3 regions of the Pseudomonas sp. IT-P74 genome follow, and region 2 is predicted to be linked to each of the others. Evidence: predicted binding sites of a transcription regulator. Region 2 holds the regulator's gene; each other region holds the start of a gene.

Region 1 (2,249 bases), on a different contig from region 2:
AGCACAGGTACGGGTTGGCAGCCGGATCCGGGAAGCGTGCTTCAATACGGCGGGCTTTCGGGCTCGACACGTAAGGAATACGGATCGAAGCGGAGCGGTTGCGAGCCGAGTAGGCCAGCATCACTGGGGCTTCGAAGCCTGGAACCAGACGCTTGTAGGAGTTGGTGGCCGGGTTGGTGAAGCCGTTCAGGGCCTTACCGTGCTTGATGATGCCGCCGATGAAGTACAGGGCAGTGTCGGACAGGCCGGCATAGCCTTCGCCAGCGAAGGTGTTCTTGCCATCTTTCCAGATGGACATGTGTACGTGCATACCCGAGCCGTTGTCGCCGTACAGAGGCTTAGGCATGAAGGTCGCGGTGCGACCGTAGGCATCGGCTACGTTGTGCACGACGTACTTCAGGGTTTGGGTTTCGTCGGCTTTCTTCACCAGGGTGTTGAACTTGACGCCGATTTCGTTCTGGCCGGCAGTTGCCACTTCGTGGTGGTGAACTTCGACGGTCAGGCCCATTTCTTCCAGTGCGTTGCACATGGAGGTACGGATTTCGTGGTCGTGGTCGAACGGCGGAACCGGGAAGTAGCCGCCTTTGACGCCTGGACGGTGGCCTTTGTTGCCGCCTTCGATGTCCTGGTCGGACATCCACGAACCTTGTTCAGAGTAGATCTTGAACATGGAACCGGAAATGTCGGACTTGAACTTCACCTGGTCGAAGATGAAGAACTCTGGCTCTGGACCGGCGTATACGGTGTCGCCGATAGCGGTGGCTTTCAGGTGCTCTTCGGCGCGCTTGGCGATCGCACGTGGGTCGCGGTCGTAGCCTTGCATGCTCGAAGGTTCGATGATGTCGCAGACCAGGATCAGGGTCGGCTCTTCGGTGAACGGATCCAGGACGGCGGTGGAGTCGTCCGGCATCAGGATCATGTCGGAGGCTTCGATGCCTTTCCAGCCAGCGATGGAGGAACCGTCGAACATTTTGCCGACTTCGAAGAAGTCATCATCCAGCGCATCGCGAGCCGGCATGGTCACGTGGTGCTGAGTGCCTTTGGTGTCCGTGAAGCGCAGATCAATCCACTTGACGTCATGATCTTTGATGAGTTGAACCGACTTCGACATAGTGTCCTCCGGGTGGCTTCGGGCTAGTAATGGATGCCCTTAAATGTGGGTGATGCCGGCGCGAATACTCTGCCAAGGCAACCTGCCTCACAAGGGAGCAAATTGCATGCCAGTGCCCCAGCATGGGTTTTTTGCCCCAAAAACACGCTTGCGAAGGCATATTGCGCTTTAAAGCAGAAAATCTCGCCCTGTAATGTGGCGTCAGATTCAATAAATGACCTGTTTTGGTGCGCGCAAAACCTTCTGCACATTAACTGGTTAAACCTTGAGCAATTTCCGCTATAATCCGCGCCCCCCTTTTTCGGCAGGCCATGCGCGCGCTGTTTCCATGAAATTAATCGTAAAAGTCTTCCCCGAGATCACCATCAAGAGTCGACCTGTCCGGACGAAATTTATCCGCCAGTTGGCCAAAAACATCCGCGCCGTGCTCCGCGATCTGGACCCGGCCGTGGTGGTGAACGGCGTGTGGGACAATCTCGAGCTGGAAACCCGCGTTACCGACCCGAAAGCCTTGAAAGAGATGGGTGAGCGTCTGACCTGCATGCCGGGCATCGCGCACTTTCTGCAGATCGACGAGTACCCGCTGGGCGACTTCGACGACATCACCGAAAAGTGCAGGCAGCACTACGGCGATGCGCTGGCCGGCAAGATCTTTTCGGTGCGTTGCAAACGCGCCGGCAAGCACCCGTTCAGCTCGATCGATATCGAAAAATATGTCGGCAGCAAGCTGCGACGTGAGTGCGGCGCCGCCGGGATCGACCTGAAAAAGCCTGAAGTCGAAGTCCGGATCGAAGTTCGCGACCAACGGTTGTTCGTGATCCACAGCCAGCACAACGGCATCGGCGGATATCCGCTGGGCGCCCTGGAGCAGACTCTGGTGCTGATGTCCGGTGGCTTCGACTCCACCGTGGCGGCCTACCAGATCATGCGCCGCGGGCTGATGGCGCATTTCTGCTTCTTCAATCTGGGCGGACGTGCCCACGAGCTGGGCGTCATGGAAGTCGCGCATTTCATCTGGAAGAAGTACGGCAGCTCCCAACGCGTGCTATTTGTCAGTGTGCCGTTCGAAGAAGTGCTGGGCGAAATCCTCGGCAAAGTCGATAACAGTCATATGGGCGTAGTATTGAAGCGTATGATG
Region 2 (2,249 bases):
CAGTTGGTGTCCACTGATGTTGACTTGCATACAGCTTCTCCTTCGTTGCCAGTGCATAAAGCGGTAGATCAGATGATCTACCACTGGAACGCTGTGGCGTGGCTCTACATCAACCGCTTGCGTTCGCTCGAAGGCGCGATCCCGAGGGATTCGCGGTACTTGGCGACGGTGCGGCGAGCCACCTGAATGCCTTGTGCCTCCAGTAAACCAGCGATCTTGCTGTCACTCAACGGCTTTTTCTGATTTTCCGCTGCAACCAGTTTTTTGATGATCGCCCGGATCGCCGTGGACGAGCATTCGCCGCCTTCGGAGGTGCTTACGTGACTGGAGAAAAAGTACTTCAGTTCATAAATGCCCCGGGGGGTGTGCATGAACTTCTGGGTGGTCACCCGTGAAATCGTCGATTCATGCATGCCGACCGCTTCGGCGATGTCATGCAGGACCAGCGGCTTCATGGCTTCGTCGCCATATTCGAGGAACCCGCGCTGATGCTCGACGATCTGGGTGGCAACCTTCATCAGGGTTTCATTGCGGCTTTGCAGGCTCTTGATGAACCAGCGGGCCTCCTGCAACTGATTGCGCATGAAGGTGTTGTCGGCACTGGTGTCGGCGCGGCGCACGAAACCGGCGTATTGGGCATTGACCCGCAGCCGTGGCACCGACTCCTGATTGAGCTCCACCAGCCAGCGCTCGTTGTCCTTGCGCACGATGACGTCAGGAACGACATACTCGGCTTCGGTGGACTCGATCTGCGAGCCCGGGCGCGGGTTGAGGCTCTGGACCAGTTCGATGACCTGGCGCAGTTCGTCTTCCTTGAGCTTCATGCGACGCATCAACTGGCTGTAGTCGCGGCTGCCAAGCAGGTCGATGTAATCGGTGACCAGGCGCTTGGCCTCGGCCAGCCAAGGGGTCTTGGCAGGCAGCTGGCGCAATTGCAGCAGCAGGCATTCGCCCAGGTTGCGGGCGCCGATGCCGGCAGGCTCGAATTGCTGGATGCGGTGCAGGACGGCTTCGATTTCGTCCAGTTCGATGTCCAGTTCCGGGTCGAAGGCTTCGAGGATCTCCTCGAGGGTTTCGTCCAGGTAACCTTGATTGTTGATGCAGTCGATCAGGGTCACGGCGATCAGGCGATCGGTGTCGGACATCGGGGCCAGGTTCAGTTGCCACAGCAAGTGGCTCTGCAGGCTTTCGCCGGCCGATGTGCGGGTGGTGAAGTCCCACTCGTCATCGTCGTTGCTGGGCAGGCTGCTGGCGCTGGTCTGGTAAACGTCTTCCCAGGCAGTATCGACGGGAAGTTCGTTGGGAATGCGTTCGTTCCAGTCGCCTTCCTCAAGGTTATCAACCGTAGGGGCGCTTTCCTGGTAGGAAGGTTCCTGAATATCCGTGTTGGGCTTTTGTTCGGCGTTGTCGGCCAAGGGGTCGGAGTTGTCGAAGTCGTCGCCTTCTTCCTGGCGTTCGAGCATCGGATTGGACTCCAGGGCCTCCTGGATTTCCTGTTGCAGGTCCAGGGTCGACAATTGGAGCAGGCGGATGGCCTGTTGCAGCTGCGGTGTCATCGTCAGCTGCTGGCCCATTCTCAAGACTAGCGATGGTTTCATGGCAGGGGCTTAACACCTTATTCGCCGGCGCACATGCGCCATCCACTACAGGGCGCCGGGGCGCCAAACTTAAGCAAATTATATGCCTGAAACTGAAGGATTTGCCTAGAGCGCTGTAACAATAAAAAACTATAAAGTTGTGTTGCTGCGCTGCCCTTGTCGGGGGCTGACCACGCTTGTCGGCACGAGGCGCTGGTGAGTGGGCCGGTCAGGTGCCCGGGCGACTGCCTGGGCACAGCTCAGCGCTTACAGGCGGAACTCATGGCCCAGATACACTTCCTTGACCAGATCGTTGGCCAGGATGGTCTCTGCGTCGCCTTCGGCGATCAGTTGGCCGTCATTGACGATATAGGCGGTTTCACAGATATCCAGGGTTTCACGAACGTTGTGGTCCGTGATCAGCACGCCAATGCCTTTGGCCTTGAGGTGGTGAATGATCTGCTTGATGTCGCCGACCGAAATCGGGTCCACGCCGGCGAAGGGTTCGTCGAGGAGGATGAATTTCGGGTTGGTGGCCAGGGCGCGGGCGATTTCCACGCGACGGCGCTCACCACCGGACAGGCTCATGCCCAGGTTGTCGCGGATGTGGCTGATGTGGAACTCCTGCAGCAGGCTTTCCAGCTCCTTGCGACGGCCGGCCTTGTCGAGTTC
Region 3 (2,249 bases), on a different contig from region 2:
GCAATACCGTTTTCGACAAAGGTCGGACAGGTCGACAGCGACAACGTCGGTTGCGCGATATACGCATGGGGCTTGGCGATGATCCGCGCGCGGAAGGCTTCGATTTCCGCCGCCGTCGCCGCCGGCCCCACCAGCATTCCGTACCCGCCGGAGCCTTGGGTTTCCTTGACCACCAGTTCCGGCAGATTGGCCAGCACGTGGGAAAGCTCAGACGGATTACGGCACTGCCACGTAGGAACGTTCTTCAGGATCGGTTCTTCATCGAGGTAGAAACGGATCATGTCGGTAACGAACGGGTACACCGACTTGTCGTCCGCCACCCCCGTGCCGATGGCATTGGCCAGCACCACGTTGCCGGAACGGTAGGACGACAGCAGCCCCGGCACACCGAGCATCGATTCCGGGTTGAAGGCCAGGGGATCGAGGAACGCGTCGTCGAGGCGACGATAAATCACGTCGACCGCTTTCGGCCCGTCGGTGGTGCGCATGTAGACCTTGTCGTCACGCACGAACAGGTCCGCGCCCTCCACCAGCTCCACGCCCATTTCCCGCGCCAGGAACGCATGCTCGAAGAACGCACTGTTGAAGCGCCCCGGCGTCAGCACCACCACGCTCGGGTTATCGATCGGGCTTGAGCTTTTCAGGGTGTCGAGCAGCAGGTTCGGGTAGTGGTCGATGGGGGCGATGCGTTGCGCCGCGAACAGCTCGGGGAACAAGCGCATCATCATCTTGCGGTCTTCGAGCATGTAGCTGACGCCACTCGGAGTTCGCAGATTGTCTTCGAGCACGTAGTAGGTGCCGTCGCCGTCGCGCACCAGGTCGACGCCGGAGATGTGCGAATAGATATCGCGGTGCAGATCCAGCCCTTGCATCGCCAACTGGTACTGCTCGTTGGCCAGCACCTGCTCGGCCGGAATGATACCGGCCTTGATGATGCGCTGCTCGTGGTAGAGGTCGGCGAGGAACATGTTCAACGCCTTGACCCGCTGGATGCAGCCGCGCTCGACAATCCGCCATTCGCTGGCGGGGATGCTGCGGGGAATGGTGTCGAAGGGAATCAGGCGCTCTGTGCCCTGCTCGTCCCCGTAGAGCGTGAAAGTAATCCCGGCGCGATGAAACAACAGATCGGCCTCGCGTCGCCGTTGTGCCAGAAGCTCGTCAGGCGTCTCGGCCAGCCAACGGGCAAACTCCCGATAATGCGGGCGGACCTGGCCGCCGGCATCGTACATCTCGTCAAAATAGGTGCGGATCATGCCGTACTCCTTGTCACTCGGACGTCCAGACCTTCGCAAGGCCCGTGCCATCGGCATAAACGCTTAGATTTCAATCAGTTGGATAATCAAGACGCACGCACCGCACCAATCCTGTGCGACAAATGCCCCAACCTGATCGCCCCCGCTTCATTGCAAGGCGCTGTGATCGCCTATCACCAGCATAGTCTGTAGGAGCCAGCTTGCTGGCGAAGGGGCCCATGAGTCATGCGTCGCTCTTCGGGGACGCCTTCGCTGGCAAGTCGGATCGCCGCACCGCAGCTCCTACGGGGTCGTGGTCAATGTCCTGTCGGCGAAAACGAAAACGGCCAACCCGAAGGTCAGCCGTCATTGCCGGTTGTCACTGTTCATAAGGTTATGCGAGTCGCCCTCGTACCTCCTGTTTCACACCCCAGCCTTCGATGACGCCGCCCAGAGGCTCGACCACTGCTTCGAAACCCTGTTCGAAGTCGCCGATGTCGTCGTAGGTGGCATACATGACCTTGCACAACTCCAGCGCCCAGGCGCCATCGTCGCGCACACTGACTTGCGCATCCAGGGATTCACCACGGTGAAAATGACCTGCCGCCCTGCGTGCCCGCTCCTCGTCCGGGAAAATGGCGTAGAACTCGATGGGATGGAACCGTGAAAAGTCAAAACCGCCTTCTTTCATGCGGCGCAGCACGCTGCTGCTGATGTCTTCTTGATAGGCTGTGCTCATGAAACGTCCTCCTCAAACCGATGGATAGACTTTCCGTACTCCCTCACCCGCAACCGAACAGCGCGAGCGACGGCAACCGATGTGCCGGCGGGAAACAAGCATGGAGCTGACAAGACCAGACCTTAGCGATTCATTCGCTGATCTCGCTTGCAGAGTAGCCTCAAGATAGAGCCCCTGCCAAGGGCTGGATGTGAATGCGACAGGTGTCGTTCAGATTGGAGTAATGCCGAGGATTTGTATGCTGTTCTGGGACTTGAGATCTTTGACGCATGCATCAG

The links. Region 2 encodes sigma-54, which starts transcription at its own class of promoters, with help from an activator protein. Its sites were predicted from a motif close to ANTGGCATNNANNTTGCTNT; they were not measured.
Region 1: a site for sigma-54 is predicted at 1,206-1,225, ahead of glnA (type I glutamate--ammonia ligase). Genes of this name have one in related genera too.
Region 3: a site for sigma-54 is predicted at 1,286-1,305, ahead of ACM6J5_RS04635 (circularly permuted type 2 ATP-grasp protein). Genes of this name have one in related genera too.

Annotation. Positions count from the first base shown of each region.
Region 1 covers NZ_CATKQD010000004.1:24,034-26,282, forward strand. Annotated here, with positions in the region: gene glnA (type I glutamate--ammonia ligase) at 1-1,111, opposite strand, end outside; gene thiI (tRNA uracil 4-sulfurtransferase ThiI) at 1,440-2,249, shown strand, end outside.
Region 2 covers NZ_CATKQD010000093.1:148,078-150,326, reverse strand. Annotated here, with positions in the region: gene hpf (ribosome hibernation-promoting factor, HPF/YfiA family) at 1-30, opposite strand, end outside; gene ACM6J5_RS28435 (RNA polymerase factor sigma-54) at 105-1,598, opposite strand; gene lptB (LPS export ABC transporter ATP-binding protein) at 1,845-2,249, opposite strand, start outside.
Region 3 covers NZ_CATKQD010000005.1:341-2,589, reverse strand. Annotated here, with positions in the region: gene ACM6J5_RS04635 (circularly permuted type 2 ATP-grasp protein) at 1-1,253, opposite strand, end outside; gene ACM6J5_RS04630 (ribonuclease E inhibitor RraB) at 1,627-1,971, opposite strand; gene ACM6J5_RS04625 (hypothetical protein) at 2,182-2,249, opposite strand, start outside.